Regions from separate parts of the Paenirhizobium cremeum genome, predicted to be linked through region 3. Evidence: riboswitches for the same ligand, from Rfam matches in the RefSeq annotation. Region 3 holds a riboswitch; each other region holds the start of a gene.
The links. A riboswitch is a leader RNA that binds a small molecule or an ion and turns the genes downstream of it on or off. The one in region 3 is predicted to bind cobalamin.
Positions count from the first base shown of each region.

Region 1: it holds a riboswitch for cobalamin, as region 3 does, so the genes downstream of both, ACLBKR_RS03205 (CbtB domain-containing protein) here and bluB (5,6-dimethylbenzimidazole synthase) in region 3, are expected to answer to the same signal.
Region 2: it holds a riboswitch for cobalamin, as region 3 does, so the genes downstream of both, cobU (bifunctional adenosylcobinamide kinase/adenosylcobinamide-phosphate guanylyltransferase) here and bluB (5,6-dimethylbenzimidazole synthase) in region 3, are expected to answer to the same signal.

Region 1 is NZ_CP180217.1:672,227-682,809, reverse strand. Features, by position in the region: gene ACLBKR_RS03250 (LysE family translocator) at 1-338, shown strand, start outside; gene ACLBKR_RS03245 (c-type cytochrome) at 467-910, shown strand; gene ACLBKR_RS03240 (cytochrome c) at 1,033-1,950, shown strand; partial or broken gene ACLBKR_RS03235 (SDR family NAD(P)-dependent oxidoreductase) at 2,036-2,203, opposite strand; gene ACLBKR_RS03230 (SDR family oxidoreductase) at 2,326-2,970, opposite strand; gene ACLBKR_RS03225 (NAD(P)H-dependent oxidoreductase) at 3,067-3,687, opposite strand; gene ACLBKR_RS03220 (winged helix-turn-helix transcriptional regulator) at 3,774-4,151, shown strand; gene ACLBKR_RS03215 (transposase) at 4,148-4,324, opposite strand; gene ACLBKR_RS03210 (hypothetical protein) at 4,439-4,663, shown strand; cobalamin riboswitch at 4,734-4,947, shown strand; gene ACLBKR_RS03205 (CbtB domain-containing protein) at 5,064-5,240, shown strand; gene ACLBKR_RS03200 (CbtA family protein) at 5,355-6,101, shown strand; gene ACLBKR_RS03195 (hypothetical protein) at 6,108-6,431, shown strand; gene ACLBKR_RS03190 (DJ-1/PfpI family protein) at 6,403-6,969, opposite strand; gene ACLBKR_RS03185 (GNAT family N-acetyltransferase) at 7,012-7,581, opposite strand; gene ACLBKR_RS03180 (alpha/beta hydrolase family protein) at 7,812-8,735, shown strand; gene ACLBKR_RS03175 (cupin domain-containing protein) at 8,746-9,204, opposite strand; gene ACLBKR_RS03170 (MerR family transcriptional regulator) at 9,215-9,628, opposite strand; gene ACLBKR_RS03165 (hypothetical protein) at 9,754-10,251, opposite strand; gene ACLBKR_RS03160 (S9 family peptidase) at 10,421-10,583, opposite strand, start outside.
Region 2 is NZ_CP180217.1:1,811,966-1,822,548, reverse strand. Features, by position in the region: gene ACLBKR_RS09155 (RluA family pseudouridine synthase) at 1-703, shown strand, start outside; gene ACLBKR_RS09150 (HAD-IA family hydrolase) at 714-1,373, shown strand; gene ACLBKR_RS09145 (ATP12 family chaperone protein) at 1,380-2,171, shown strand; gene ACLBKR_RS09140 (hypothetical protein) at 2,237-2,878, shown strand; cobalamin riboswitch at 2,960-3,330, shown strand; gene cobU (bifunctional adenosylcobinamide kinase/adenosylcobinamide-phosphate guanylyltransferase) at 3,557-4,078, shown strand; gene cobW (cobalamin biosynthesis protein CobW) at 4,082-5,158, shown strand; gene cobN (cobaltochelatase subunit CobN) at 5,202-9,023, shown strand; gene cobO (cob(I)yrinic acid a,c-diamide adenosyltransferase) at 9,020-9,652, shown strand; gene ACLBKR_RS09115 (methyltransferase family protein) at 9,671-10,270, opposite strand; gene ACLBKR_RS09110 (TSUP family transporter) at 10,365-10,583, opposite strand, start outside.
Region 3 is NZ_CP180217.1:1,931,960-1,942,542, reverse strand. Features, by position in the region: gene ACLBKR_RS09720 (LTA synthase family protein) at 78-1,817, opposite strand; gene ACLBKR_RS09715 (NAD+ synthase) at 2,202-3,881, shown strand; gene ACLBKR_RS09710 (TolB family protein) at 3,912-4,745, shown strand; cobalamin riboswitch at 4,788-4,990, shown strand; gene bluB (5,6-dimethylbenzimidazole synthase) at 5,036-5,743, shown strand; gene ACLBKR_RS09700 (DUF2865 domain-containing protein) at 5,872-6,900, opposite strand; gene ACLBKR_RS09695 (acyl-homoserine-lactone synthase) at 7,046-7,687, opposite strand; gene ACLBKR_RS09690 (helix-turn-helix domain-containing protein) at 7,819-8,565, opposite strand; gene ACLBKR_RS09685 (NADP-dependent malic enzyme) at 8,720-10,583, opposite strand, start outside.

The DNA of each region.
Region 1 (10,583 bases), 1.3 Mb from region 3:
TCGCCGCCACCTTCCGGCGGGCGATGACGACCTGCCTGCTCAACCCGAAGGCCTATCTCTTCGTCATCGCCGTCTATCCGCAATTCCTGAAACCCACCTATGGGCCGATCCTTGCGCAGGGGCTCGTGCTGGGGCTGATGACGATGGCGGTGCAGGGCCTGGTCTACGGCGCGGTGGCGCTGGCGGGCGACCGTGCCCGCCACGCCCTGGCCGGACAGCCGGCGATGACGATCTGGATCGGACGCGCCGCCGGAGCCTTGCTGATCGTTGCCGCCGCATTCACGCTGGCCCACGGCCTGATGTCGGACCGACAGGTTTCCGGGGATATTTCTGGATAAAAATCAAATCTTTGACATATTTCCCGGAATCACCGGAATGTGACTTCATTCCGCCTTGCGAATTTTGCAATCATCCGCCCGCCCCAGAACCGCCGGCGCGTCCGGCCCCGATATCAATGGAGAAATCGATGAAGCTGAAACTTGTCATGGCCGCCGCCGTCGTCGCCGGGCTCGGAATGAGCGCTGCGATCGCCGCCGACGAACCGCAGGTCGTACGGCAGGAGATGATGAAGAAGGTCGGCGGCGCAATGGGCGCCATCGGCGCCATCGCCAAGGGTGAAAAGCCGTTCGACGCGGAGGTCGTGAAGGCTTCGCTCACCACCATGTCGGAAGTGGCCAAGGCGTTCCCCGACCATTTCCCCGCCGGTTCGGAAGTCGGCCTCGACACCGAAGCCAGCCCGAAGATCTGGGAAAACATGGATGACTTCAAGGCCAAGTCGGCAGCGCTCGCAACGGCGGCCGACGCCCAGCTCGCCGCCATGCCGACCGACCAGGCCGGAGTGGGCGCCGTGATGAAGGCCGTTGGCGGCACCTGCGGCGACTGTCATCAGACCTACCGCCTGAAGAAATAAGCGTCTGGCGGGTTGGCGGCGTCCGGGCCCCGCGCCAGCGGGCCGGCGCCCTCTGCCCGCCTTTCGAGACAATTCATGACAGGCGCGCCACCAACGGCGGGCCGCGAAATGCGGAGGGTGCTATGGCATCGAAATGGCTGAAGGGACTGGGCATCCTGATTGCGCTCGGCGCGGCGGGAGCCGCCGCCTTCGTCTACATCACCGCGCCCAAGCGGCAGGACCCTGCGCGGTGGACCAATCTCGGCGAGCCGGACCTTGCCAACGGGCGCGAGATCTTCTTCGCCGGCGGCTGCACGAGCTGTCACGCGGCACCCGGGGCGGAAGGGGATGCGCGGCTCGTTCTTTCCGGCGGCGCGCCGCTGAAGAGCCCGTTCGGCACCTTCCACGCGCCCAATATCTCCAGCAGCGCCACCGCGGGCATCGGCGGCTGGACGCTCGCCGAATTCGGCGATGCGATGACGCGCGGCGTCGGCCGAAACGGCGAGCATCTCTACCCGTCCTTTCCCTATGGTTCCTACGCCCGCATGACGCCGAAGGACGTCAACGACCTCTTCGGCTTCCTGAAGACCCTGCCGGCCAGCGAAGCGGTCGCGCCGGCGCATGAGCTGCCTTTCCCGTTCAACGTCCGCCTCGTGCTGGGCGGCTGGAAATTCCTCTATTTCAGCGATGCGCCGCGGGTCACCTTTGCCGGTCCCGACGACAGGCTGAGGCGCGGCCAGTATCTGGTCGAGGGGCCCGGCCATTGCGGCGAGTGCCATACGCCACGCGACGCTCTCGGCGGCTTCAAGGCCGGCGCTTGGCTGGCCGGCGGCCCGAACCCGGAAGGCGAAGGCAAGATCCCCAACATCACCCCCGGCTCGCCAAGCATCGCCACATGGTCGGAGGGCGACATCGTCGGCTATCTGGAAACCGGCTTCACGCCTGACTTCGACAGCGTCGGCGGCTCCATGGTCGAGGTGCAGAAGAACATGACCGAGATTTCGGCTGACGACCGCGAGGCGATCGCGACCTACCTGAAGGCGATACCGGCGGTGAAGTGAGCCCCGTCTAGCACGCAGACACTGCAAGCATTGACCAGGCCGTGCGGACGGATTTGATCGAGCATGGGCCTGCTTTGAAATGTGTCGCGGCTCTCGCCTTCGCTTCGTCACGGCACGCGAGCAGCACTCGTGCACGTCGCGCCGCCAGCGCGCTCGCCACTTCGAAACCTATGCCCGTACTGGCTCCCGTGACGATGAAGCACTTGCCTGACTGGTCCGGCACATCGGCCGTCGTAAATCCCTCGGATGGCATAGATTTATCCTCTCTCTCGATGCGGGTTTGGGAAGTTACGGGCGCCATGCCGGATCGAGTGCTGCGCCGGCGGCAGTCGCAACGCGCGTGTCCGTCAAACAAGCCTGATGAGCTATCTGCCGTCAGCCTCGGTCGGCTATCCCCGGCGCAGCGCGCACGAACTCTCCGGCCGTGACCTGATCGACCAGGAATTTCGCAAGGTTCCCGCGGGACAGCTTCATGCCGAGCTTCGTCTTGCCGTACCAGCCGACGTCCACTTTGCCTGTTGCGGACCCGTCCTTGAGGTTGGGAATCCGAACCAGCGTCCAATCGAGACGTGAGTTGCTCACCAGTTCAGCGGTCGCCTTGATGTCGTCATAGGCGTTGCGAACGATCAGCTTGAACAGCATGACGAATGCTTGCGACCTGACGTCGAAACCGTCCTTCGGATCACGATAGGCGGCGGTCGAGATTTGAATGAGGCGACGGACGTTCAGCTCTTCCATGACAGAGATGATCGTGCCAACGCCGCGCATGATCGGCCGCTTGTCACGCGATTTCAGACTGTTGGGGCCGAGCGCGCTGATGACTGCATCTGCGCCCGTCACGCATGCCTTGATCGCTTCGCGATTGTTGAGGTCGCCGACGACGACTTCGATCTTGCCATCGAAGGCCGCGAGCTTTCCGGCGTCCCGCGTGTAGACGGACAGCTCATATCCTTGCCGGAGCGCCTCTTCGATAATGTGTCTTCCGGTTGGTCCGGTCCCTCCAAAGAGAGCAATCTTCATCTCATCTTCCTCGTGTTTTTTGACCTGAGGGCCAACTGCTCTGGCTGTAGACATGCATGTTTGCGCTGACAGCCTGAGCAGTCGTCCGACCCACCGTCAGGCGGCCTTTTCCAAGACCTCGCGAACCTGGGCTTCGGTGGCGGCGATGGCGGCCTTGGCCGCCTCGGGCCCGAAGACAGTGCCTTCCACACGGACGATTTCGATTTCGGTCAGACCGATGAAGCCCAGGAGGTGGCGCAGATAGTCGGTCTGGAAATCAAAGGGGGCCCAGTCGCCTTCAGAGAAGACGCCGCCTGCGGCCGTGACGACATAGACCTTCTTGCCGGTCAGCAATCCCTGCGGCCTGCCGGCTTCGTTATAACCAAAGGTCACGCGCGGCCAAGTGACGTGATCGAACCAGGCCTTCAACTGCGACGACAGACCGAAATTAATCATGCCCGAACCCAGGACGATCACGTCAGCGACCTTCACCTCGTCGACGAGCTCTTGGGCAAGGTCGACCGCCTTAACCTGCGCGGGCGTGCGCGCCTCGGGGGCCGCGACGCGGCCCTGAATATAGGCCTGCGCGATATGCGGCAGTGGGTTGGCCGCGAGATCGCGAGTGAAAAGGGTGCCGCCCAGGCGAACCTTCAAGCCTTCGGCGATCTCAGCCGCGAAGCGGGTGGACAGGCTCTCGGGGCTACGAGGGCTCGAGATAACGAGGAGGATGTTGGCCATGGTTGCTCCGATGGGGACAGGGTGGTAAATTCTTGTTACCAACACTATTAAGATGACCACTAAGGCTCGCGCAAGAAGGCACTCCGATGACACTCAGTATCACTGATTTTCCTGCCCCCACCCAAGGTGACGACTGTCGGATGGTTCGAGAAATCCTCGATCTCGTGGGCGACAAGTGGACGCTTTACATCATCGCAACGCTCAAGGATGGACCGGTCCGGTTCAATGAATTGCGGCGTCGGATCGACGGCATCTCGCAACGCATGCTGACGATCAACTTGCGCGGACTGGAACGTGACGGCTTGGTGAAGCGGACATTGTTTCCCACTATCCCACCGCGCGTGGACTATGAATTGACAGAGGTCGGACGAACGCTTCTTGCACCGGTGATGGCTCTCGTAAGGTGGGCGAGCAGCAATCTGGAGAACATCCGGGACGCTCGTGTCCGATACGATGCAAGCTAAGGCGCGAGGGACACATTTGAGCCGGTATCCGGCGGTGGCGAGATGGACCGGCCGAGGAAGCCGTTGGCCAGCCGGTCATTGCGGGTGGCAATGGCCCGGTCGATCTTGAGACGACCAAACATGCGCTCGATGCGGTTGCGCTGCCTGTAGAGCGCCCGATCATACTCGATCATTGCGCATCGGCTCGAGCGACCGGGCACAAACCAGCGGGCCCATGCCACCGCGAACTCCAGCATCGCGCAAGCCTCGCCGGACAGAGTGACCCGCGTCACATGATCGGAGGCAACATGAGCATCGAAAGACGGCGGATGGAAAGCGCTTTGCGCTCGCTGCTCGACAGCTATCCCGATCCGGCCCTGCATCGCTGGGTCAACGAGACCGTGACCGCATTCGAAAAGCGACTCTCGGCGATCGTCGATCCGCGGGAGCGTGACGACGCCCATCGGGCGGCGCTCATCCTCATCAAGACGACGCTGCAGAAGTGGTCGGAGAATCCGCCGCTCCGGCACTGACGACGACGGGACCGTCCCACCCTTTTTCACGGGCGAAACATGCCTCGCGATTGACACGGCAGCCCATGCCCCCGATACTGGCGGCGATGGTTCCCCAGAAGCGGCGCTTCGGGGATTAATAGGGAACACGATAGGGACGACCCTGACGGGGCTCGATTCGTGGCTGCCCCCGCAACTGTGAGCGGCGAACGCCTGAACGACAAGGCCACTGGAGCAATCCGGGAAGGCAGTTCAGGGGTCATGACCCGCAAGCCAGGAGACCTGCCATCGCCTGTTGTCGCCTGCCGGACGGGGTGTCCGGAAGACAGGGCATGGTCTCCGGACAATCTTTCCGACCGACCCTCGCCCCGTTTTCCACCCTTCGATCGTCGGGCATCATCGTCATCGTTCGGAGGGAAACATGTCCGCGACCACCATCACTTCATCCGCTTCGTCCAGCGTCAGCCGCTTCGCGCCGGCACTTCTCAGCGTCTTCTTCGGCCTCTTCATCGTCGGTTTCGTCGGCTTCTCGCCGATGGAGGTGGTGCACAATGCCGCGCATGATGCCCGTCACGCCAACGCCTTCCCCTGCCACTGAGCCGCATCGCGATCTTTTAGGTTCGCTCCACGCGCTTTCAGTCTTTGTTTTATCGCATGTCACCGCCGCAAAACCGCGACGCGCTTTTGCGCGACATGCCTTGAGGGGGATTCCATGTCAGTTTTTCGTTCGCTCGTCTTCACTTCGGTGCTGGTCGGGCTGATCGTCGGGACCGCCGTGACGCTTGCGCAGTTTCTCGGTACGACCCCGCTTATCCTGGCCGCAGAGGTCTTCGAGACCGGCGGCGCCGCAGACGGTCACAGCCACGCCGCCGGCGCGGCCGAGGAAGGCCATGACCACGGCAACACCGCAGCCGCGGCCACGCAGGCGGACGACCATCATCACGACGCGGATGCCTGGGCACCCGCCGACGGCTTCGAGCGCAATGCCTACACCTTCGTCGCCAATGTGCTGACGGCCATCGGCTTCGCCCTGGTTCTGAACGGCCTGATGCAGATTTCCGGCACGGAAAGCGACTGGCGGCGCGGCCTGATCTGGGGTCTTTGCGGCTTCGTCGCGTTCATGCTGGCGCCGGGTTTCGGCCTTCATCCGGAGCTTCCGGGCACACCGGCCGCACCGCTCTTCGAGCGTCAAGTCTGGTGGATCGGCACCGCGGCATCGACGGCGGCCGGCCTTGCCCTCTTGTTCTTCCAGCGCAGGCCATGGGCCGCGGCTCTGGCGATCGTGCTGATCGCGCTGCCGCATGTCATCGGCGCACCCGTGCCGCCGGAAGGCGAGCAGGCGCTTGCGCCGGAAGCGATGTCGCATCGTTTCGTCGTGGTGGCAACGCTGACCAGTCTCCTGTTCTGGTCGTTGCTCGGCGCCTTGAGCGGTCACTTCCGCCGCCGCTTCGAAGCCTGACCCGATATGGCAGGCGGTCCCTGCCCCGAATTCGACTGGCGCATCGATATCGATGCGCTGGTCTTTCTGCATGAAGGCTCTGCCTGCCGCGGTTTCGTGCACCGTCTCGCCTTCCGCAGCCTGACCGGGAAGACCTCACCCTTGCCTCGGGACTGCATGGACTGGTTCGGCCGGCATCATCCGGCCTTTCTCCTGGCCGCCGACCGCAAGCTGAAACGCGGGAAACCCGCAGGCAACACCTTCAGCCTCACCAGCCGCGACATTCGCCGTGCGCTGGAGGCGGTCTCGGATATTCCCGACGTCAGCGATGTTCAGCGGAAAATGCCGTGATTTCGCTCTCGGCCTCAGGCACCCAGAGCCCGAGCGCCTTCAGCACTTCCGCGGTAAAGGTCACCGGAGAATTGCCGGGCGCCGTCACGATACCGCCGTCGGAGACGGCCTGCGGCCGGTCGATATACCGCCCGGCGCCGCGATAGCCGGGATATCTGCTATGCGAGGCAAGCGAATTGCCGGTATGGGCAACCTCGTCCAGAACGCCGGTCGCAGCGAGCGCGCTTGCAGCCGCGCAAATACCGCCGACAACCCTGCCCTTCGCATGGAAGCCCTTCGCCAGTTCGGAAAAATCGAAGGCCTTCCCCTTCTCCCAGGCATAGCCGCCGGGAATGATGAGCGCATCGGAACCGGCCGGATCGATTTCGGCAAAGCTCATGTCGGGCGTCACCTTCAGACCACCCATTGAGGTCACCGGCCTGCCATCCGGCGAGGCTGTGAGCACCTCGCAGTCGAGATAGTAGCGCGCGGCGGCCATCAGGAGCGCGGGTTCCCAATCGGCGAAGTCATTCTGCAAGGCAACAATGATGCGGGGCATTCGGTTTTCCTCCGGAAAACGTCTCTGTTTTAAGAACGATGCTCAGGACAAGGCCTGCATGTAGCGCATGCCCGTCACCGGACGCGGAACGAAATCCATGTGCTCGTAGAAGCGATGGGCCGCGAAATTGCCGGTGGCGGCGCTGACGGAAAGGTAGTCGCAGCCGGACTGGCGCGCCATCTCCTTCGCACGCGCGACCAGATGCTGGCCGATGCCGTTGCCGCGCTGGCCGTCACGGACATAGAGGTGATGCAGGTCCATGCCGCGCTTGGCTTCCTGGGCCTTGTAGAGCGGCACGAGGATGGCGTAGCCGATCAGGCCTTCGCCGCTATCGGCGACAAGGGCGGAAATCCAGGGCATGGGGCCGAAGAGATCGCGCTCCAGCTTTTCCGGCGTCATGGCCGAGGCGTCGCCATGATGGGCGGCGAGTGCCGCGATCATTTCATTGAGCGCCGGCAGGTCCTGACGTTTCGCCGCGCGGATGATGACGACCGGGGGCCGTGGGAGGGTGATATCGGTATCTTCAGTCATGTTCGCTTCCCTTTTTCGGTTACCGCCATCAGGGGAAGCTGCTGAAAACAACAAGGCCGCCTGACGGCGGCCTGTTGACAAGATGATCTGTCGGGCCGCCGGTTACCGGTAGGCCCAAAAATACGTGCAGGAGATGAGTGCGCGTGCGTCGATCATGGACGCATGGAATGCACCCATTTCAATCGATTGTCAACGGGCGAAACCTGCGGGCCCATGACAGAGGATTCCTGCGGGCGCATAACGACATCGTGCCTTGCCTTTGCCGAAAAGCGCGCGAGAATGATTGGGCTTGGATCTTCCGGATCGCGGTCATGACGTCTGACAGAAGCTTCGAAAAACCGGTCTCGCGCCGGGCCGTTCTCGGCGGCCTTCTCGGCGCGATGCTGCTGCCCGAAATCGCCGGCGCCATGGACACGCCGGTCAACCCGCCGCTGATCGGCCGCGACTACGCGCGGGAGCGCCAGACCTTCCATACCCATCTTTTGACCAGGGGGCCGGCGCCGGACAAATACGAACCGCTCGATCCACCCGCCAATGCCGAGCGGATCTTCTACAGATCCGGCCGCAACGGCAACCTGCAGCTTGCGGCGTGGGTTTCGAAACACCAGCCCTCGCACAAGCTCCGTCCGGCGGTTCTTTTCCTGCATGGCGGCAATGCCATGGGCGCCGGTCACTGGACGCTGATGAGGCCCTATATCGACTCGGGCTATGTGGTGATGATGCCGACGGTCCGGGGCGAAAACGGGCAGGCCGGCGCCTTTTCCGGTTTCTACAACGAGGTGAGCGACGTTCTGGCGGCGGGCGAGCATCTCGCCGGCCTGCCGGGTGTGGACGGAGAGCGACTGTTCCTTGCCGGCCACAGCATCGGCGGCACGCTCGCCATGCTGTCGGCCATGGCATCGAACCGGTTCCGCGCCGCCGTGCCGATTTCCGGCAATCCCAATGCCTTCCGTTTCTTCCGGCGTTATCCGGAGGATATCCGCTTCGACGACAGCGATATCCACGAGTTCGAGGTCCGCACCGCGCTCTGCTATGCGCAGAGCCTCAAATGTCCCACCTACCTGATGCACGGCACCAAGGAGCCGCATCTCAACCAGGGCGCCAGACTGATGGAAAAGCGGGCGAAGGCGGCCGGACTTCCGATCCAGGCTAGCCGGATCGAGGGCGATCACACCACCGCCCTGCCGCACGCCATATCCCGCTCGATCGGCTTTTTCCGCTCGGTATCGGCCTGATCCGGAGGAATTACCGGACGATCGGATTGCCCGCCCGATCGGTCCAATGCTTGACGAAGCCGATCTTGGTGAGTTTCAGATCCTCATCTGAATAATGCACCACCTCGTCGGGCGAGCGCGTCCCGACCACGAGATAGCTGACCGGGCCGTCCGAGCGATTTTCCAGACAATGACCGGCGGCAACGCCTGCCTTGAAGGTCGCACTGTCGCCGGGCTGCATTTCGGCGATCACGTCCCCCTCGTGCAGGGTCACGGTTCCGGAAAGAACGAAGACGAATTCGTCCTCGCGCTCATGCCAGTGCTTGCGCGACGAGCGGGAGCCGGGCGGAAGCGTCTCGATGAAGGCGCCGAACTGGGTCAGTCCGCCGGCATCGCTGAGCAGCCTCGCGCTGTAGGGGCCGAGTTCGCCGTTCGGCCCCTTGCCGTCATCCTGGTCAAGCGGCGCATCCTCCTGCCTGATTACGGGCATGGCCTGTTCCTCAATGTTCGTGGTTGCAAAGACCGTGGTCGGAGAGCGCGCGGATGACATAGCAGTCGCCGACGCTGTGGGCCCCGCAATGGGAGGCAATACGCTCCAGTTCGTCCTCCAGCTTCCTGAGGCGGGCGATCTTTTCGCGCACCTCGATCAGCTGCTCGCGGGCAATATCGTCGGCGCGCTCACAGGGTTCGTCGGGATGGCGGCTCAAGGCCAGAAGTTCCCGGATCGCATCGATCGGGAAACCGAGATCGCGGGCGTGGCGGATAAAGGTGAGACGCTCGAGATCCGGCCGCTCGTACCGCCGCTGGTTGCCTCCCGTGCGGTCGGCCGCCGCGATCAGGCCCATCTGCTCGTAGTAGCGGATCGTCGGCACCTTGACCCCGGTGCGGCGGGACAAATCTCCAATCGAGAACATCTTTCGCATCCCCAGAAATCTCTAGTCTCTATAGAGATTAGGAGGCACGCTCGCGGAAATCAAGGAAGCGGAAACGACAAAGGCGCCTTTCGGCGCCTTCAAAGGGATCGGCGAGGCCGTATAACTCAGGCGTCGTACTCGTCGAAGGTCACGTCGTATTCCCGATAAACATCCTCCACCTTCTGGGCCGCGGTGCGGTCATCGGAGGAGGAGGCCGACGAGGTGCGCTGCGTCATCGAAGGCACCGGCTTGCGGCCGCCATCGACGACCCAGAGGGTGCTGGCCAGGGAATTGGACAGAAGAGAACTGCTGAATGTGCCCGAACCGCTGAGACGGCTCGTCGTTACCGGCGCCTGCTCGTTAGCGCTGTCTTCGCCCTCGGCGGAGATCGGCACGTACCGGTTCTGGTAATAGTAGCTGTTCAGACCGCTATCGATTCGCATGGCGGACGCTCTCGTTTCAGAAGTTAACCAATCATTAACCATTGAAGCTTGCGCGAAGCTTGCGTCCCACATTGCAAAGACGATAACAGCCCTTGCCTTGGGCGCGAAAACACGAACGGCATCGCGAATCGGGCTCTCCCTGCAAACGGCAAGGCTCCGCGTCGGCACGACCTTCGTCATGCCGGACGGAGTCTCCTTGTCGAATAGTGTCGAACCGCTCTTTCAGCCGCCTTCGGGGGCATGCGCCAGTTGCCGGGAAGCCTTGCCGCTCCCGCCGACGACATTGGCGGCCGTCGACAGGGCGACATGGACGGTCATGCCCTGACCTCCTCTCATGGTGGCCTCGGCGTTACATCTTACCCGCAACCTTGATAGCGAAGGCGTATTCGAAGGCGACTTCCTCCAGACGCTGGAAGCGGCCGGACTTGCCGCCGTGGCCGGCGGCCATGTTGGTCTTCAGGAGGATCGGAGCTTCGCCCGTCGTCTTCTCGCGCAGTCTCGCCACCCATTTG
Region 2 (10,583 bases), 120 kb from region 3:
TGAGGACGACAAGGTGTTCGTGCTGAACAAGCCGGCGGGTCTTGCGGTGCAGGGAGGTTCCGGCGTCTCGCGGCACATCGACAAGATGCTCGACGCCTGGACCAGCAAGAAGGGCGAAAAACCGCGCCTGGTGCACCGTCTCGACCGGGATACCTCCGGCGTTCTCGTCGTGGCGCGCACCCGCGGTGCGGCGCAGAAGCTGACGGCGGCCTTCCGCGAACGCGACACCAAGAAGACCTACTGGTCGCTGGTGAAGGGCGTGCCGCGCAAGCATGAGGACAAGATTTCCACATGGCTCGTCAAGGAACCGACGCCGGACGGAGACCGCATGCGGGTCGCCAAGCATGGCGAAGAGGGGGCGGATCACGCCGTTTCCTTCTACCGGGTGATCGACACCGCCGCACAGCGGCTCGCCTGGCTGGAAATGGAGCCCTATACGGGACGTACCCACCAGTTGCGTGTGCATGCGCTGCATATCGGCCACCCGATCATCGGCGACCCCAAATACTTCATCGACGATCCCAACTGGGATTTTCCCGGTGGTGTCCAGAAGCGGCTGCACCTGCATGCCCGCCATATCGACATTCCGCACCCCTCCGGCGGGCGGCTGAAGGTCACGGCGCCGCTGCCGCCGCACATGGTGCAAAGCTGGAACCTGCTCGGCTTCAACCAGGAAGACGGCGACAAGGACGAAGACGAGTGAGAGACGCGCAATGAAACTGGTGCTTTTCGACTGTGACGGAACGCTGGTCGATAGCGTCGGCCTGATCCACGAGACCATGCGTCGTACCTTCGAGGCGTTTTCGCAGACCGCCCCCGCGGTTGAGGCGACCAAGAGCATCATCGGACTGACGCTGGATATCGCGATCGCGCGCCTGCAGGGCAAGGTCCATGCCGATGACGAAGCGGTTCAGATGGCGGCGCACTACAAGAGCCTCTTCACCGTCGTCCGAAAAGATCTCGAATATCGCGAACCGCTGTTCGACGGTATCGAGCCGCTGATCGCATCGCTTGTCGCGCGCGAGGACGTCCTGATCGGCGCGGTCACCGGCAAATCGCGTCGCGGCCTCGATCTCGTTCTTGAAACGCACGGTTTTGCGCCTCATTTCTTCGTTTCCCGCACGGCGGACGATTGCCCGTCCAAGCCGAACCCCGCCATGGTCAGCGAATGCTGCGCCGAGACGGGGATTGCGCCGTCGGATACGGTCGTCATCGGCGATGCCGTCTACGACATGCAGATGGCGAAGGCCGCAGGCGCGACCGCCATCGGCGTCTCCTGGGGCTATGCCTCGGTCGACGAACTCTGGCAGGCGGGCGCGGATGCGGTGGTCGACCGGCCGGAGACCATCCTGAGCTACATCCATCAGGGATAAATGACCATGCGTGATATTCTGAGCGACCTTGGGCCCGAACCCAGCGATGCCGATCCGGTGCGCCGCGCCCAGATCCAGATGAAGCGACCGCTTGCCAAGCGGTTCTACGAGACGGTTTCCGTGGAGCCGGAGGAGGGCGGTTTTGCCGTTCGTCTCGATGGTCGCACGGTGAAGACGCCGGCCAGGAACGTTCTGCGCCTTCCGACGCAGGCCGCCGCCGAACTGGTGGCGAACGAGTGGCGGGCGCAGACGCAGGAGATCGATCCGGCGACGATGCCGGCGACCCGGCTTGCCAATACGGCGATCGATGCGATCGTCGGGCAGGAGGAAGAGGTCTTTGCCGATATCGTCCGCTTCAGCGGCACCGACATGCTGTGCTACCGCGCCGACGGACCGCAGGAACTCGTCGCGCGTCAGGCGGAGCGCTGGGACCCGGTGATCGACTGGGCGGCTTCGGTTCATGGCGCGCGATTCATCCTTGCGGAAGGCATCATGCATCAGGAGCAGCCGGCCGAGGCGGTCTCAGCCTATGCCGGCGCGCTGAGGGCCTTTTCAAGTCCGATCGAACTTGCCTGCCTGCATGTCGTCACCACGTTGACCGGCTCGGCGCTTCTGGCGCTCGCATTTGCCCATGGGCGGCTCGGCCGCGACGAGATCTGGGCGCTCGCCCATCTCGACGAGGACTGGACGGACGAGCATTGGGGCGTGGACGCCGAGGCGCAGGTTCGACGCGCCAAACGCTTCGAGGAAATGGTTGCCGCAACCGCCTTGTTTGCGGCCCTGCGGCTCGCGAATTAACCGCTCGCTAACCATAAAAGTGAAATCCTGCCGCTGACAGGGAATCATCGGCCGGGACGTTTCACATGCTTGCACGGATCTTCAGGTTCAGCTTTGCGCTGCTGCTTCTGGCGGCGCTTGCATCCTGCAGCATTTTCCAGGGGCGGCCGATCACAAGGCCGCTCGTCTACTATGTGCGCGAGGTGACCGTCATGGCGGATGCCGGCGTGCCACTGGGTGTCATCAGAGGGGTTGACCGCCGCGTGTCAGCGGCTATCGCGGCGACGCGTCCGCCGGCCGGCGCCCAGCGTGTGGCGATCCTGGTGCGGATCGAGGAGGTCGGGACGGGCTTCGGCGCCCGTCGTGGCATTCCCAATGCCCGCTTCACGGCGACGGCCGTTTCGCTGGAGACCGGCGAGCCCGTCGCGGAGGGCACGTTCAATGTCAACGGTTCGACCGATGCGCCCGGCATGGCGGAGGAAAGCCTTGCCGAAGAAATTTCCGCCCGTGTCCGTTTTGCCTTCTCGCTGGTCAATCCCTCGCTGCGCAAGCTTGTGCGCCCACCGCGCACGATGATGACAAGGCTCGTCAGCGATCCGCCTGAAGCTGTCGTGCCGGCGATGCCGGAGCCTCCGGCCGCTCCTCCGACCGCGACGCCCGGCAAGTCTTATCCCGAAGACGGTGCCAGCGGCACGGTGACGCTCGGCAAGGGTTCGGCCCGGCCCTGACGGGCCGGCGCCCTTCCGGCACCCGATTGCCCGCGCCGGGCTGGCGCCGACCGCGATTGACTTTGCCCGGAACCGGGCCTAATCAAATTGATTACGGATGGTTTTCATGTCCGCCTGCAGGCGGATTGAAAAGCAAAAGGGAATGCGACAACGGTGACCCAGACCGGGACCGTCCATCGCAGCCGACCCCGCGACTGTAGAGCGGCGAGGGTATTCCGTCCGGTGCCATTTTTCGCTGGATGACGGTCGCATGGTGCGGCCGGTCCGGAAGAAAGGGGAGCCGGAAAAGCCACTGAGGGGCTGCGCGATCAGCCAGGGCGGACGCCTCTATTATCTACGAATCGTCCCCTTTCGCACAGCATCGATCCCTCGGGAAGGTGAGGAATATCCGCTGGCGCAACGAGCGCCACGACCCGCGAGCCAGGAGACCTGCCAACCGTGCCGGGCATTGGCCCAACCTTCACAGGGGAGGATACCCCTTGTTGCCAGCACGGAGGTTGTCGTGGCGACGTCATCCAGAAGCGGGGTCTCCAGATCCCGCGCATTGGCGCATTGCATATTGCTCCCGGGGTGCGCGCCCTGGGATATGGTCGGTGCGTTGCGATTTCTTACCATTGGGGATGACGGCCGGCTCGAATGCCTGCCCATGGTTTCGTCCTGCGGCAGCGGCCTCAAGCGATGACGGTACGGGGATCATCTATCCTTGTGCTCGGCGGCGCACGCTCCGGTAAATCGCGCTTTGCCGAGGGGCTGGCCACGGGTTCGGGCCTCGGCCGGCATTATGTCGCGACGGGCCGCGCCTATGACGACGAGATGCGCGAGCGGATCGCCAAGCATCGCGCCGACCGGGGCGACGGCTGGACGACCCATGAGGAACCCGTCGATATCGTCGGCCTGCTGCGCCGGATCGACGGTTCGGATCGCGTCGTGCTGGTCGATTGCCTGACGCTCTGGGTCACCAATCTGATGATGGCGGAAGAGGATGTCGCGGCACGCTCATCGGAGCTTGCCGCCGCCGTTGCCGGCCTCTCCTGCCGCCTGATCCTCGTTTCCAACGAAGTCGGCCTCGGCATCGTGCCCGAGAACCGCATGGCGCGCGAGTTTCGCGATCATGCCGGCCGCCTTCACCAACTGGTCGCGCAATCGGCGACCGACGTCTATTTCGTCGCGGCCGGACTGCCGCTGAAAATGAAGGGTTGAACCATGCTGCAGCAAAAGATCCCTGCAACCGTCATCACCGGCTTTCTCGGCGCCGGCAAGACCACCATCATCCGCAACATGCTGATGAATGCAGGCGGCAAGAAGATCGCGTTGATTATCAACGAGTTCGGCGATCTCGGTGTCGATGGCGAGGTGCTGAAGGGCTGCGGCGCGGAAAATTGTACCGAGGACGATATCATCGAGCTCACCAATGGCTGCATCTGCTGCACGGTCGCCGACGACTTCGTGCCGACCATGCAAAAGCTTCTCGAGCGCGACGTGAAACCCGACCACATCGTCATCGAGACGTCCGGTCTTGCCCTGCCGCAGCCGCTGGTCGCCGCCTTCAACTGGCCGGACATCCGCACGCGGGTAACCGTCGACGGCGTGGTGACGGTGGTCGACAGCGCGGCGGTCGCCGCCGGCCGTTTCGCCGACGATCACGACCGCGTCGATGCCATGCGCGAGGCCGACGACAGCCTCGACCACGACAGCCCCATCGAGGAACTGTTCGAGGATCAGCTCACCTGCGCCGACCTGATCGTGCTCAACAAGACCGACCTTCTGGACGGCGAGGGCGTGGCCCGCGTGAGGGCGGAGGTGGCCGAGCGGATCGCGCGCAAGCCGACCCTGATCGAGGCGAAGAACGGCGATGTGCCGGCGCTCGTCCTGCTCGGTCTCGGCGTCGGCACCGAAGACGACATCGAGAACCGCAAGTCGCATCACGAACTGGAACATGAGGCGCTGCATGAAAGCGGCGAGGCCCACGACCATCATCACGACCACGACGAATTCGAAAGCTTCGTGATGAAGCTTCCGCCGATTGCCGATCCGGCCGGTTTCGTCGAGCGGCTGAAGGATGTGATCGCAACGCATGACGTGCTGCGCCTCAAGGGCTTCATCGACGTGCCCGGCAAACCGATGCGCCTCGTCATCCAGGCCGTTGGCTCGCGGGTGGACACCTATTTCGACCGTCCCTGGGCGGCCGGCGAGACGCGCGAGACGCGTTTGGTGGTCATCGGCCTGCACGAATGGGATTACGGCGCAGTGGCGGAGGCTGTCGAAAAGGCGGCTTCGTAAGGCCTTAGCCGCCGATGACGCTGCTCCCTTTAGGACAACACTGATGCACCTGCTGCTAGCCCAGAAAGGTTCGATCAGCGATGGCGAGGAGGCGATAGACCTCGGCCAGACGCCGGGCGATATCCTCTTCCTTTCCGCCGCCGATACCGAGCTTGCCGCGATTGCGACCGCTGTTGCGGGGCGGACGGGCGGTCCGAGCGTGCGGCTGGCCAGCCTGATGCAGCTCAAGCATCCGATGTCGGTCGATACCTATGTCGAGCGGACCGCGCGGCATGCGAAGCTGATCGTCATCCGGGCGCTCGGCGGCGCGAGCTATTTTCACTACGCGCTGGAGGCGCTCAATGCCTGCGTCCGTCGGTCGGGAGCGGTCATTGCCGTCCTCCCTGGCGATGACAAGCCGGATGAGGGGCTTTCCGCCTTCTCGACTGTCAAGGCGGAGGATCTCGACGCGCTCTGGTCCTATCTGGTGGAGGGGGGCGCGACGAATGCGTCCGCCTTTGTCGATTACGCCATGTCGCTCATCGGCTTTTGCGAGAGACCGCAGCCGGCTGCGCCTTTGCTGAAGGCCGGGATCTGGTGGCCGGGCAGAGGTGTGATCGGGGTCGAGGAATGGCGGGAGGCCGTCGGAGCTGACGCTTTCTCGGGTGGGATGTCTGCCGGCAGGCCAGAGGGGGGTACTGCAGCCGGGCGCGTGGCCAAGCCGATTGCCGCCATTTGTTTCTACCGCGCCCTCGTGCAGAGCGGCGAGACACGGCCGGTCGAGGCGATGATCGATGCGTTGCGCGCCGAGGGGCTGACGGCCTTGCCGGTGTTCGTCTCCAGCCTCAAGGATGCGGTTTCGGTCGAGACGCTCAGGCGTATCTTTGCCGAGGCTTCGCCCGATGTCGTATTGAACGCCACAGGCTTTGCGGTCTCTGCTCCGGGCAGCGAGCGTGCCTCCACCGTGCTGGACGAGACCGGCGCGGTGGTGCTGCAGACGCTGTTTTCCAGCTCGTCGCGCGAGGCGTGGGAGCAATCGTCGCAGGGGCTTTCGGCGCGCGATCTTGCCATGAGCGTGGCGCTGCCGGAGGTCGATGGCCGGGTGATGACGCGGGCGGTCTCGTTCAAGGCGGCGGCGCGCTTCGATGCGCGGGTCGAGACCAATATCGTCACCCATGAGCCGAATGCCGGTCGTGCTGCCTTCGTCGCGAAGCTGGCCGCCAACTGGGCGCGGCTGCGCAACACCGCAGCCGCAGATCGGCGGGTGGCGATCGTGATGGCGAACTATCCGAACCGCGACGGAAGGCTCGGCAACGGGGTCGGGCTCGACACACCCGCCGGCACCATGGAAGTGCTCAAGGCGATGAATGCGGCCGGATATGCGGTGGGCGATTTGCCCCATGATGGCGACGCGCTGATGGCGCATCTGATGGCGGGGCCGACCAATGCGGCAAACGACGGACGGCAAATCCGCGAAGTCATATCACTGAATAATTACATAGGTTTCTTTGAAAGTCTTCCAGTAAAGGTTCGGAACGAGGTAACGGCGCGTTGGGGTGGGCCGGAGGCCGATCCTTTCTTTCTCGACGGGCGTTTTGCGCTGCCGCTGTCGCGCTTTGGCAACGTGCTCGTCGGTATCCAGCCGGCGCGCGGCTACAATATCGATCCGAAGGAAACCTACCATTCTCCTGACCTTGTGCCGCCGCACGGCTATCTCGCCTTCTATGCCTATCTGCGCGGAGCCTTCGACGCCCATGCCGTTGTCCACATGGGCAAGCATGGCAATCTCGAATGGCTACCGGGCAAGGCGCTGGCGCTTTCGGAAAACTGCTATCCGGAGGCGGTGTTCGGGGCCTTGCCGCATCTCTATCCGTTCATCGTCAACGATCCCGGCGAGGGAACGCAGGCGAAGCGACGGACATCGGCCGTCATCATCGACCATCTGACGCCGCCGCTGACGCGGGCGGAGAGTTACGGGCCGCTCAAGGATCTGGAAGCGCTGGTCGATGAGTATTACGAGGCCTCGGGCGGAGATCCGCGGCGGTTGAAGCTCCTGAAGAAGCAGATCCTCGATCTTGTCGCCGATATCGGGCTGGACCAGGACGCCGGCATTGCGAAGGGCGAGGCCGAGGAGGCCGCGCTCGAAAAGCTCGACGCCTATCTCTGCGACCTCAAGGAAATGCAGATCCGCGACGGGCTGCACATCTTCGGCCTTGCGCCGGAGGGGCGGTTGCTTACTGACCTGACCGTGGCGCTGGCGCGGGTGCCGCGCGGGCTGGGCGAGGGTGGTGACCAGAGCTTGCAGCGGGCGATTGCGGGGGATGGCGAGCTATCCTTCGACCCCCTCGATTGCGTGATGTCCGATCCATGGACCGGGGCAAGGCCGGACATTCTGGCCGATCTCACCGAGCAGCCATGGCGGACCAGGGGCGACACGGTCGAGCGCATCGAACTGCTGGCGGCGAAGCTGGTGGCGGGCGAGGTCGAATGCCCATCCGATTGGTGGCAGACGCGCGCGGTGCTCGAGGAAATTCAAACACGGCTGAGACCTGCCGTGGTCAAATCGGGCAGGGCCGAGATCGAGGGACTGTTGACCGGGCTTGCCGGAGGTTTCGTGCCACCCGGTCCCTCGGGTGCGCCGACGCGCGGCCGGCCCGACGTTCTGCCGACGGGACGCAATTTATATTCGGTCGACAGCCGCGCGGTTCCGACCCCTGCGGCCTATGAGCTTGGCAAGAAGTCGGCGGAACTGCTGATTGCGCGTTACGTGCAGGACCATGGCGAATGGCCTTTGTCGTTCGGACTGACGGCCTGGGGCACCTCCAACATGCGCACCGGCGGAGACGATATCGCGCAGGCGCTCGCCCTGATCGGCGTAAAACCGATTTGGGACATGGCCTCGCGACGGGTCACAGGCTACGAGATCATTCCGCCGGCGATTCTCGGCCGTCCGCGCGTCGACGTGACGCTCCGTATTTCCGGCTTTTTCCGCGATGCCTTTCCCGAGCAGATCGCGCTGTTCGACAAGGCCGTCCGGGCGGTCGCCTCGCTCGAAGAGGATGAAGGCGACAATCCGATTGCGGCGCGGGTGAAGGCCGAGACGGAACAGCTCCTTGCAGAGGGGCTGGACGAGAAGGCGGCTGCCCGCCGCGCTGGCTATCGGGTGTTCGGCTCGAAACCGGGCGCGTACGGTGCCGGCCTGCAGGCGCTGATCGACGAGAAGGGCTGGGAGCGGCGGGGCGATCTGGCCGAAGCCTATCTCGTCTGGGGCGGTTACGCCTACGGCGCCGATGTCGAGGGAAAGGCCGAGCGCGGCCTGTTCGAGGAACGGCTTCGCCGGGTGCAGGCGGTGGTGCAGAACCAGGACAACCGCGAACACGACCTTCTGGACAGCGACGACTACTACCAGTTCGAGGGCGGCATGACGGCGGCCATCGAGCATGTCGCGGGCCATCGCCCGACCGTTTATCACAACGACCATTCGCGACCGGAAAAGCCGGTGATCCGCAGCCTCGAGGAAGAGATCGGCCGTGTCGTGCGCGCCCGTGTCGTCAATCCGAAATGGATCGAGGGGGTGATGCGGCATGGCTACAAGGGCGCCTTCGAGATTACCGCGACGGTCGATTACATGTTCGCCTTCGCCGCGACGACGGGTGCCGTGCGCGACCACCATTTCGAGGCGGTCTATCAGGCCTTTATCGTGGATGAGCGGGTCCGCGATTTCATGGCCGAGAAGAATGCCCCGGCGCTCAAGGAACTGGCCGAACGATTGATCGAGGCGATCGATCGCAGGTTGTGGACGCCGAAGAGCAATTCGGCGATGTTCGATCTTTCCCGGCTCTCCGGTAGCGGAGCCGAAACGATGAATGGAGTACAGGAACCATGACCGAGGAACTTGAAGGCTCGTCGCCCGCCGATCTTCTTCGCCACGCCGAGAAGATGGCGAAGAAGAAGGCGGCGCGTGAGAAGATCATGGCCACCAAGACGGGCGAAAAGGGCCTCGTCATCGTCCATACCGGCAAGGGCAAGGGCAAGTCGTCGGCCGCCTTCGGCATGATTTTCCGCCACATCGCGCATGGAAAGAAATGTGCGGTGGTACAGTTCATCAAGGGGGCGATGTCGACCGGCGAGCGGGACCTGATCCTCAAACATTTCAGCGATCTCTGCGCATTCCACACCATGGGCGAGGGCTTCACCTGGGAGACGCAGGACAAGGCGCGCGACATCGCCATGGCGAAGGCCGCCTGGGAAAAGGCGAAGGAACTGATCCGCGACCCATCCTATTCCATGGTGCTGCTGGACGAGATCAATATCGCCATCCGCTACGATTACATCGATATCGCCGATGTTGTGGAGTTCCTGAAGACGGAGAAGCCGGAGATGACCCATGTCGTGCTGACAGGTCGCAACGCCAAGGACGAACTGGTCGAAATCGCCGATCTCGTGACCGAGATGGAACTGGTCAAGCATCCCTTCCGCTCGGGTATCAAGGCGCAGATCGGCGTGGAATTCTGATGAACCTGAGCTAAGCCTTCAAAGCCACCTGCGCACCCGCTTGCGGTAATCCAGATAGGGTTGACCGATCGATTGTTCGAGGAAAGCCTCCTCCATGCGGATCTGATAGGACAACGATACCCAGGTGGCGACGAGGATGGCGAAGGACAGCGCTTCCGGCGAGACGAGAGCAAGGCCGGAAAGGCCCGTGACCATTCCGAGATAGATCGGGTTGCGTGAGGCTGCGAAAAGGCCGGTGTTGACAAGGCGCGGGGTCTCGCTGCTGTCTATCCCGATCCTCCAGGAACGGCCCATCTGCCACTGCGCCAGCATGATGAGAGCCCCGCCAAGGGTCCACAGGACGATACCGGCGATCTGAAATACCGGGCCGTCCAGAACGGGGACGCGTCCCAGTATCCGGTCATGCTGCTCCTGCCAGAGGCTGATGAGGGTGACCTCCGCAAGGATGGCGACGATCAGGATGCGGAACAGGCGGGTCGAGAAGCCGAGAGCGTCGTCGCTCGACTTCAACACCACCGGTGAGCGACCGGTCAGTCGGTGGAACTGGAGCGCGGACACGAGCGTTGCCATGACCACGATAATGGCGGTAGCCGGGAAAAGAAGCTCTGGCAGGGACATGCGTTGGGGACTCCGGATCGGATTGTGCCGTTATCCTAAAGTCTGCAGTCACTAGAGGTTCAAGCGCTTTGTTGCGGCGAAACCCGCTGGCGTGTCAGTACCCGATCCACACCCTTACCGGATTGCCGGGGTCGGCGAGGAGTTTCGTGGCGAGCGCAATGCAGGTGACGATCAGGAGCGGCTTGATGAGTCGTGCCCCGATCCGCATGGCGAGCCGCGATCCGGCCTGTGCGCCGAGGAACTGGCCAAGACCCATCAGCAGGCCGACCTTCCAGAGCACCACGCCGCTGGCCACGAAAACGAGGAAGGCCCC
Region 3 (10,583 bases):
TCTTTCGTCCGCGCAAGATACCGGGCAACGATAATGCGTGGAGCCCGGTCCAATTGCCCTGTCCTTTCGTCGTACCGTCAGGAGGACGGATTGAGACGGTCCGTCATCTCAGGGAAGAAACGTTCGGCGCCGAACTGTTTTCCGAACATCATGTCGTGCTGCAGCAGGCGCAGGTCGCGAATGGCAGGGTCGAGCCTGGTTCCGTCGACGGCCCAGTCGGCCTGGGTCTTGCCGCTGCGCTCGACCAGCAGGTGGCGGTCGAAGACCGTAAAGCGCTCCTGCGCCCGACCGAGGACGCCGGTGTAGTAGGGATGGCGATAGCCTGCCAGCTTGACCACGAGGGAGGGCAACTGGGCGGGGCTGATCGAACCGATATCCTTTTGCACGCCGCGCCTCGACGACCAGACGACCAGCGGCGTTTCATGCTCGCGCTTCATGACATCGAGCGGCGCCCTGCGGGTAGCGACCTGATCCGGCATGTAGCCGCTTTCCGTATAGACCGTGCCAAGCGGCGGTAGGTGGTCGCCAAACATCACGATGATGGTCTCGCGACGGCGCTTCTTCGCCCATTCCATCAGGGTTTTGAGGCTCTTGTCCGCTTCACGCACGCCCTGGGCATAGGTCGCGAGCGTTGCGCGGCTTTCCGAGGAAAGCACCGCTTCATCCAGTTCAACGGTGTTCTTCACATAGCGGTTGGCTTCGTACGGCCCATGTCCCTGCAGGGTGACGGCGAAGAAGAAAAAGGGCCGACCGGTCTCGTCGCCGACGCGCATGATCTCGCGGGTCAACGCTTCATCGGAGGCAAAGATGCCGCGCTTTTCCATTGCGGGCATGGTTTCCTCGGAATCGAAGCTTTCGAAGCCAAGTGCGGAATAGACGTTCGAGCGGTTCCAGAACCAGCTCTGGAAAGGATGGAATGCCTTGCTGGTATAGCCCTTGGATTCGAAGAAGGTGGCGAGCGAGGGCAGCGGGCGGCGTATGTATTGCTGGTATGGAATGCTTCCATAGGGAAGGAAAGCGTTCGAGAAACCGGTAAGCGCCTCGAATTCGACATTGGCGGTCATGCCGCCGAATTCCGGCGAAAAGACGTTGCCCGACTGGTTGGCGCGGATGGTCGGCATCGGGTCGGGCCAGAAGCCCACATTCGAGAGGCGCGTCGGATCCCAGAGCGACTCGCTCATCACCATGATGACGTCGGCGTTGCGACCTGAGAAGAAGCTTGCAGGCACCCGGTCGGCTGGAATGTCCGCTATTGCGTCGCCGTTATAGCCCTCGGGCGCCGAGACATTGGCCATTGGCACGTTGAAGGCGAAGGCGAGCAGGAAGCCGTTATGGCGATAGTTTTCCTGCTGGTCCCACATCATGGGGACGATGTTGAGCCGGTCGCGCAGATAGGAGTAGGAGGTTGCATCCATCAGGGACAGAAAGGCACCGATCAAGGGCAGGGTGAGGATCAGGCGCGTCAGCTTGGAAAGGCCGGAGAGGCGCGGAAAGCGTTGCCAGCTCACGGCGAACAGATAGACGAGAGCACTGAGCGCCGCGAGCGTGGCGGCCAATATGCCGGCGGCCACGACCGGCTTCGCCGCCACCATGACCGGCAGGAGTTCGGCGATCTGGCGACCGAAAAGCAGATCGCTCGGATAGAGCGGATCGGAGAGAAAAAGCTGCTTCTGCCCGGAGAAGAAGGCCGGAAGCAGCGCCAGCGGAATGACCACCAGCGCCGATTGATAGGCACGGCCGAACAGCGCGTCGCCTGCGAGCAGCAGCACAAAGATCACGCCTGCTGCCACGAGACCGGGCCGGGCCGGCGAAAGCATGTAGTCGGGAATATCGACCAGGTTACCCCGGGCAAGCCATTCGCTGCAGATGATCGTGAGGATGGCCAGCAGCAGCGAATTCGCGACCGGCAAGAGAGCGCTTGCAACCTGCTGCCTGCCCACCTGAACAGCAGCGCCATTCCTGGCGGTCTTTGGCGAAACCGCCGGCTCTGAGCCAATCTCGACCACTTTGCTCTCCAGCTATTACGTCACGTTATCCAAACTTCACATAGCTGTCACATAACCGTCATGAATGCCAGATGAACTGACCGTTCAGGCGGTTTGTTCCCACAGGATGCGTTTGGCGCCGATCCATTCCCAAGATCGGCGTTCCGGATTGACGGCCGCATTGCGATTGTCACCGTCACGCGCTACACCTGCCGCATGAGCGATACAACCATTCGACCCGACATCCTGCGCATTGCGATTGCCCAACTCGATCCGACGGTCGGCGATGTCGCCGGCAATCTGGCAAAGGCGCGGGAGGCCCGTGCCGAGGCGGCCGCGCAAGGAGCCGACCTCCTGTTGCTGACCGAGTTGTTCATTTCCGGTTATCCGCCGGAAGACCTCGTGCTTAAGCCAGCCTTTCTCAAGGCGTGCCTGCATGCCGTAGAGCAGCTTGCCGCCGATACTGCGGATGGCGGGCCGGGCGTGATCGTCGGTTTTCCGCGACAGGGGGAGAAGGGCCGGCATAATTCGGCGGCAGTTCTCGACGGCGGCAGGATTCTCGGTCTTCGCGACAAGATCGACCTGCCCAACTACGGCGAGTTCGACGAGAAGCGGGTTTTCGTCGAGGGCGATATGCCGGGGCCGGTGAATTTCCGCGGGGTGCGGCTTGGAATCCCGATCTGCGAGGAGATCTGGAACGATCTTGGCATCTGCGAGACGCTGGCGGAGACGGGGGCTGAGATCCTGCTGGTGCCCAATGGTTCCCCCTATTATCGCGGCAAGGTGGACGTGCGCCATCAGGTAGCGCTGCGTCAGGTGATCGAAAGCGGACTGCCGCTGATCTTCGCCAACCAGGTCGGCGGGCAGGACGAACTGGTCTTCGACGGTGCGAGCTTCGCCTTTAACGCCGACAAGTCCCTGGCTTTCCAGATGAGCCAGTTCGAACCGACCTTGACCGTCACCACCTGGAAGCGGTCTGCCGATGGCTGGCGCTGCAGCGACGGGCCGATGTCGCATATTCCGGAGAAGGAAGAGGCAGACTATCGCGCCTGCATGCTGGGCTTCCGCGACTACGTCAACAAGAACGGCTTCAAGAGCGTCGTGCTCGGCCTTTCCGGCGGTATCGACTCGGCGCTCTGTGCGGCAATCGCGGTCGATGCGCTGGGCGAGGAGAGGGTGCGCACGGTGATGCTGCCTTATCGTTATACCTCGCAGGAATCGTTCACGGATGCGGAGGCCTGCGCAAAGGCGCTCGGCTGCCACTATGACATCGTGCCGATCGCAGAACCCGTCGAAGGTTTCCTGTCTGCGCTGTCGGACATGTTCGAGGGAACGGACAGTGGTATCACCGAGGAAAACCTACAGAGCCGTGCCCGCGGCACGATCCTGATGGCGATCTCCAACAAGTTCGGTTCGATGGTGGTGACCACAGGCAACAAGTCGGAGATGTCGGTCGGCTATGCCACGCTTTACGGCGACATGAACGGCGGGTTCAATCCGATCAAGGACCTCTACAAGATGCAGGTCTACGCTCTTTCCGGCTGGCGCAACGCCCATGTGCCGCCGGGCGGGCTTGGACCGTCGGGAGAGGTCATTCCTGCCAATATCCTGTCCAAGGCGCCGTCTGCGGAGCTTCGGCCGAACCAGACAGACCAGGATTCGCTGCCGCCTTATCCGGTGCTGGACGACATTCTCGAATGCCTCGTCGAAAAGGAGATGGGGGTCGAGGATATCGTGGCCCGCGGCCATGACGTCGCGACGGTGCACCGGGTGGAGCATCTGCTCTATCTCGCCGAATACAAGCGGCGACAGTCGGCCCCCGGCGTGAAGATCACCAAGAAGAACTTCGGCCGCGACCGGCGCTATCCGATCACCAACCGTTTCCGGGACCGCTGACGGCACGTCGGCGGCCTGGCTGGAGGGGACATGCGAAGCTCGCTCGAGATCTTCAATATCCGAACGCGCCGCCATCGCATCGTCTGGCAGACGGATCGGCTCATCGAGGCCCCGAACTGGTCGCCCGACGGCAGCTATCTGCTCATCAACAGCGACGGCCTGCTCTATCGACTGCCGCCCGACGGCAGCGAGGAGCCGCGGCAGATCGATACCGGCTTCGCGACCCGCTGCAACAACGATCACGGCATTTCGCCGGACGGCCGTTTCATCATGCTGTGCGACAAGGTCGAACATGGCAAAACGTGCATGTACATACTGCCGGCCGGAGGCGGGACGCCGGTGCAGGTGACGGAGAACCTGCCGTCCTACTGGCACGGATGGTCGCCGGATGGGCGTTTCGTCAGCTATTGCGGCATCCGCGACCAGATCTTCGACATCTACACTATCTCGATCGAAGGCGGCGAGGAGAGGCGTCTGACCTTCGGCGAAGGGCGTAATGACGGTCCCGACTGGTCTGCCGACGGGGCGTGGATCTATTTCAACTCCAGCCGCACGGGCCTGATGCAGATCTGGCGGGTCAGTCCGGACGGGCGTGACCTGCAGCAGTTGACCGACGACAATTTCGGCAACTGGTTTCCGCATCCCTCGCCGAAGGGGGACAAGGTCGTGCTGCTCTCCTACGATCCCGATGTCTTCGATCATCCGCGCGATCTTTCCGTCCGCCTTCGCCTGATGGACATGGATGGCGGCAACCTTGAGACGCTGTTCGAGCTCTTCGGCGGTCAGGGTACGATCAATGTGCCGAACTGGTCGCCCGACGGAGACGAGTTCGCCTATGTCCGCTACTTTCCCGCAACCGCCTGAAACCGTGTCGCAAACGACTGCTTGCATGGCTGCCTGCTTGCTGTAGAACCGTTTGTGTCAGGTGCCCGCGGACTGCCGCGGGAGAATCGGGAAGCCGGTGGAATTCCGGCACGTGCCCAACGCTGTGAGGTGGATGCTCAGCCGCTGGACCCCTTCGGGTCCGGACCACTGGCCGAAAGGCCGGGAAGGTCGCGCGGAGCAGATGAAGCCCAGTCAGAAGACCGGCCTGGCGGGATAGACTCGCCCTGCGTGGACGGCAGGCGGTTGCAGGCATTGTTGGGGATATGACGATGCGCAACGACGAACCGAACGATCATCTCGTAACGGCAGGCGCCTTTTCCGCCGAGGAGCGGGAGGCTGTATATCGTGCCATTCGCAGCCGCCGCGACGTACGCGACCAGTTCCTGCCGGAGCCCTTGCCGGACGAACTTGTCTGGCGCCTGCTGCAGGCGGCGCATGACGCGCCCTCGGTCGGTTTCATGCAGCCCTGGAATTTCCTGGTGGTGCGTGATGCGGCCCGGCGGGAAGCCGTCTGGCAGGCATTTTGCCGGGCCAATGGCGAGGCGGCGGCGATGTTTTCCGGAAAACAGCGCGAGACCTATCAGGCGCTGAAGCTCGAAGGTATTCGCAAGGCGCCGGTCGGCATCTGCGTGACCTGTGATCCGACCCGGGGCGGCCCGGTTATCCTGGGGCGGACACACAACCCGCAGATGGACAGCTATTCGACGGTCTGTGCCGTTCAGAACCTTTGGCTTGCGGCCCGCGCCGAAGGCGTCGGTGTCGGCTGGGTCAGCATCTTCCATCAGGCCGACCTCAAATCCATCCTCTCGATCCCCGATCATGTCGAGGTCATCGGTTGGTTCTGTCTCGGTTATGTCGACAGGCTGTTCGATCAGCCTGAATTGGCGGTGAGAGGCTGGAGGCAGAGGATTCCGCTGGAAGAGTTGGTGTTCGAGGAGGAATGGGGCGCTCGCCGCGACGGCGCCGCGAGCGGCTGACGCGGTCGTCGTGCAACGGGCGACTTGCTGGTGCGTTTCCAGCGAAAACGGAGTCACCTCAATATCTTATCCGTTTGTTTTCAAGCTGTTCCGGAAGAAGGGCAAGTGCCGCTCTTGGCGGCATCGCTCTATTGCTGCGGCTGCGGTCCCGGCGCTGCCGGATGCCTCAGGTCGATCTTGCCCTGGTCGGGGGCAAGGAAGGCGGGGCCGACGCGGCGGATCCTGCTGTTTTCCGGATCATAGGGGCGTTCGGCCGGTGCCGAGGACGCCTGTTGCGAGGGGGCGGTTACAGGGTCCCGAGGCTTTATCTCGATGATCGACGAATTGTCGTCCGGAATGGTCCCTGCGGCTCCGTTTGCCCGCATCTTTTCGTAATAGGCCGAGAGATTGCAGCCGCAGGCCGCCTTTTCGCCGCTCGGGCGGTTCAGATAGGAAAACGCGGTCGGCAATTCCCGATAGGGTTTGCCTGTTTCGGCCGAGACCATGTCGGAACTCTCACCTGAAAGCATCGAATGATAGTAGAGCTCCGTTTCCACCCCCGGACACATCTGCTGGCAGGTATCGGCGTCCCGTCGGAAGTTCATCGGGGAGGTGTTGGACGAAATCGGGAAGAAACCGCCGTCGCAGGTGCGGACGCAGAGCGTGCGGAGGTTTCCCATGCCGGTGGCGCTCTCAAGCGCGGCGGCCATCCGGTCATCCGTTCCGTCTGACGACGTAGGTTCCGCACGCTCCTGCGGTTCTTCGTTGCAGCCGTTCGCATCAAGGGCGGCAAGAATGCGTGCCCTGGTTGCCTCGTCGGGGCCGCTGTTGCGCAGAGCTTCCAGCTTGCCGGCGAGATCGCGCTTGTTCTCTTCCATCCTGGCAAGGGCCGTTGACAGGTCCGAGCAGTCATTGCCGCCGTCGGAGCGGATGACCACGATCGCCGAGGTGTCGCAGTGCAGGCGGCGCATGTCCTGCCGGGTCTTGCGGATCTCGATATTCTGTCGGGCTATCGCACTGGAATAACGGCGGAATTCGCTGCTGTTGGCGATGATCCGGCTGCCCGAGGCGAGTCCTTCCCGCAGTCTCTCGCAGACGTCCGAGGCCTGGGTGGCAAGCGGCTGACAGGCCAGAAAGGCGGCGAATGCCAGCAGAAATCGTTTCTTGCCGCGCTGCAAATCGTGTCCCCGGTCAGCTCTGTTCCACTTCGGCTCATATCCGATGAGCCTATAGGTAATCTGACCATAATTAGCGAGTGACGAAGTGCCAACCGGGAACACTTATTTGTGTTAACGGGCCTTGTATCTGCGCCCGGGCCGTGCGTCAGGCCGCACGCGCGCGGTCGAGCGCATAGGCTTCCTCAAGAACGCGACCGTCGATGGCGGCGATGGCCTTCATGCCAGCCAGCATCTCCGTATCGATTTCCCATCCGACCGCAACGGCGAAGACCGAACCGATCCTCTGTGGCTCGCCGATGCGTTCGCCCGGGCATCCCATGCGCCGGAACATGCGTTCGAGGAAGACGTCCGTGACCGTGACGATGTGCGAGATGCTGGAAGCAAGGCAAAGTTCGCCCACCCCGCACATCAGTTCGGCGGCGGCCACCGTCACCTGGTTGGATGCTCGGTCCTGGGAAATTTCCGGCTCGATGCAGAAACGGCTGGATTCCCAGACCGAGGCGCTGCGGATCTCGGGTTCCCCGCCCAGAAGAATGGGAAAGGTGTCGTCCAGCATATTGGGGCCGAGGGTGGGCAGCAGCCGCAGCGAGCCGCGCAGGCGGCCCTCGGGCGAATAGGAGAGAACGTAGACCGGGTTGGCGTCGTCATAGTGGTCGATCTCCCAGTCGCCCTTCACAGAGACGTCCCATTTCAGCAGATCGTGGAAGACCCGCTTGCGCAGGGTGTGCATCTCGGCGATCTCGGCCGAATGGCTTTCGCGGTTTGCGGCGGTAATAATCCTAATCATGGCGCTTTCCTTCCATAGTTGGAGAGGAAAAAATGCCGTACCGCCTAGGAATTTAAACTGTCGGTAGTGACAGTGCAAAATTATGCAATTCTTGATTATTATTGCGGCCCCTGACTACGGGCTATGGGACGCTAGCTGTCCTTCGAGCCGGTAATCAGCCCGCGCCAGACGGCTTCCGCCACGGCCTGGGTATTGGTGGCGACGTTCAGTTTTCTTCGGGCATTGGACATGAAGAACCGCACGGTGCGCTCCGAAATGCCGAGGATCATCGCGGTTTCCCAATAACTCTTGCCGGCTGCCGCCCAGGTCAACGCTTCGCGTTCGCGGGTCGTCAGCTGGTATTGTCGCCGGCCGGTCATCGAGCGGGGTGTCTGGCCATCGACGAGAGTGGCGTGGAAACGGGTCGCGAGGTCATGCAGGAAAGGATCGTTGTGGCGCCTGAAGCGTGCCCATTCCGTTTCCGGCATGTCCGCATTGACGGCCAGAAGGGCCGAGCGTCCCTCTCTTGCCACCAGAGGATAGACGGCCCCGCGCGGTGCGATGGCAAGCTCGGCGACAAGCTGCTGGAATGTTTCGAGACCAACGGTGTGCGTGGCGATCCAGGACCAGTCGAGCACCCCTATCGCGCCGAAGGCCTCCTGAACCGGTGGGCGGGTGATCCCTGCGGGCAGGGCGTTGACGGCGCGAACCGCAGCCGGCGCGAAAGTGTGGTGCAACCGGTGAAGCCTGGCCCCGGCCGGGGTTATGGACGCTTCGGCGTAGAGCAGATTGGCAAGGCCAAAGACCTTCTGCATCCTCTTGAAAAACTGTTGCGGTCGAACGCCCTTTTCACTCTCTAGCCAGTCCAGCAGGTCGAAATAGCCGCCCTGGTTCGTCATTCTGAAACCCTGAAATTACGTGGGTCGAGATTGGGCGGAGGGGTGGCCGTTGTCCAGCCGAATTTTAGGGGGCATTCATGGTGGGCAGCCGTGACCCGCGATCCCCGCCGCCGGGCGGCGGGGATATCATCATCTGCTTGTTCAAGGGCTTGTCTCAGCCGGGCTGTGACGCCTCGACCACGGCGAGTGCTGCCATGTTGACGACACCGCGCGAGGTGACCGAAGACGAGAGGATGTGAGCCGGAAGTGCCGCGCCGAGAAGGATCGGGCCGACATGCAGGGCATCCATCATCGTGCGCACGATACCGAGCGAGATGTTTGCTGCATCGAGATTGGGGAAGACCAGCAGGTTCGCTTCGCCGGTCAGCGTGCTGTTCGGCATGGCCCGCTTGCGCAGGCTTTCCGACAGCGCCGAACCGCCCTGCATTTCGCCGTCGACTTCCAGTTCCGGCGCCTGCTCGCGGATGAGCTTCAGGGCGTCGCGCATCTTGCGGGCGCTTTCGGAATCGCGTGAACCGAAATTGGAATGGGTGACGAGGGCTGCCCGTGGCGTGATGCCGAAGCGGCGGATTTCCTGTGCCGCGAGGATCGTCATTTCGGCGATTTCCGCGGCCGAGGGATTATAGGTCACGAAGGTGTCGGTGAAGAAGATCGCGCCGCGCTGGGAGATCAGCAGGCTGAGACCCGAGAAGGCGCACACGCCGGGCTTCTTGCCGATGATCTGGTGGACATCGCGCAGATGGCGGTCGTAGCGGCCTTCAACGCCGCAGATCAGCGCATCGGCTTCGCCGCGCTTGACGGCAAGCGCTCCGATCACGGTGTTGTTGGTGCGCACGATGGTGCGGGCGGCTTCCGGGTTGATGCCCTCGCGTCCGACAAGGGCAAAATAGTCGTCGACATAGTCGCGGTAGCGCGGATCGTCTTCGGGATTGACGAGGTCGAAATCGACGCCAGGGCGGATGCGCAGGCCGAAGCGGTTGAGGCGGGTTTCGATGATCTGGGGGCGGCCGATCAGGATTGGCCGTCCGGTGCCTTCCTCGAGAAGCACCTGGGCCGCGCGCAGCACGCGTTCGTCTTCGCCTTCCGCGAAGATGACCCGTTTCTGGGTTGCCTTCTTCGCCGCGGTAAAGATCGGCTTCATGACGAAGCCGGAGCGGAAGACGAATCGGTTCAACTGGTCGAGATAACTGTCGAAGTCCACGATCGGGCGCTTCGCCACGCCGCTTTCGGCGGCAGCGCGCGCCACGGCCGGCGCAATTCGCAGGATGAGCCGTGGATCGAAGGGGGACGGGATCAGGTAGTTCGGGCCGAAGGTCGGGGTTTCGCCCGTATAGGCGCGGGCCGCGACCTCGGAGACTTCTTCGCGCGCCAAAGCCGCGATGGCGCGCACAGCGGCCATCTTCATCTCTTCGTTGATGGTGGTCGCGCCGCAATCGAGCGCGCCACGGAAGATATAGGGGAAGCAGAGGACGTTGTTGACCTGGTTGGGGAAGTCGGAGCGTCCTGTGCAGATCATCGCGTCAGGGCGGGCTTCCCGTGCGAGATCCGGCATGATCTCCGGCGTCGGATTGGCCAGCGCCATAATCAGCGGCTTTTCGGCCATTTTCTCCAGGAGTTCCGGTTTCAGCACGCCGGCGGCGGAAAGCCCGAGGAAGACATCGGCGCCATCGATGGACTCGGCCAGGGCGCGCTTGTCGGTTTCTTGTGCATAGACCGATTTCCAGCGGTCCATCAGCACCTCGCGCCCGACATAGACCAGGCCTTCGACGTCGTGGACCCAGATGTTCTCGCGGCGCGCACCAAGCGTCACCAGCAGGTTGAGGCAGGCCAGTGCGGCGGCGCCTGCGCCGGAGGCGACGATCTTTACCTCGTCGATCTTCTTGCCCGCCAGTTCCAGACCGTTCAGGATGGCGGCGGCGACAATGATCGCCGTGCCGTGCTGGTCGTCGTGGAAGACCGGGATGTTCATCTTTTCGCGAAGCTGGGCTTCCACCTCGAAGCATTCCGGGGCCTTGATG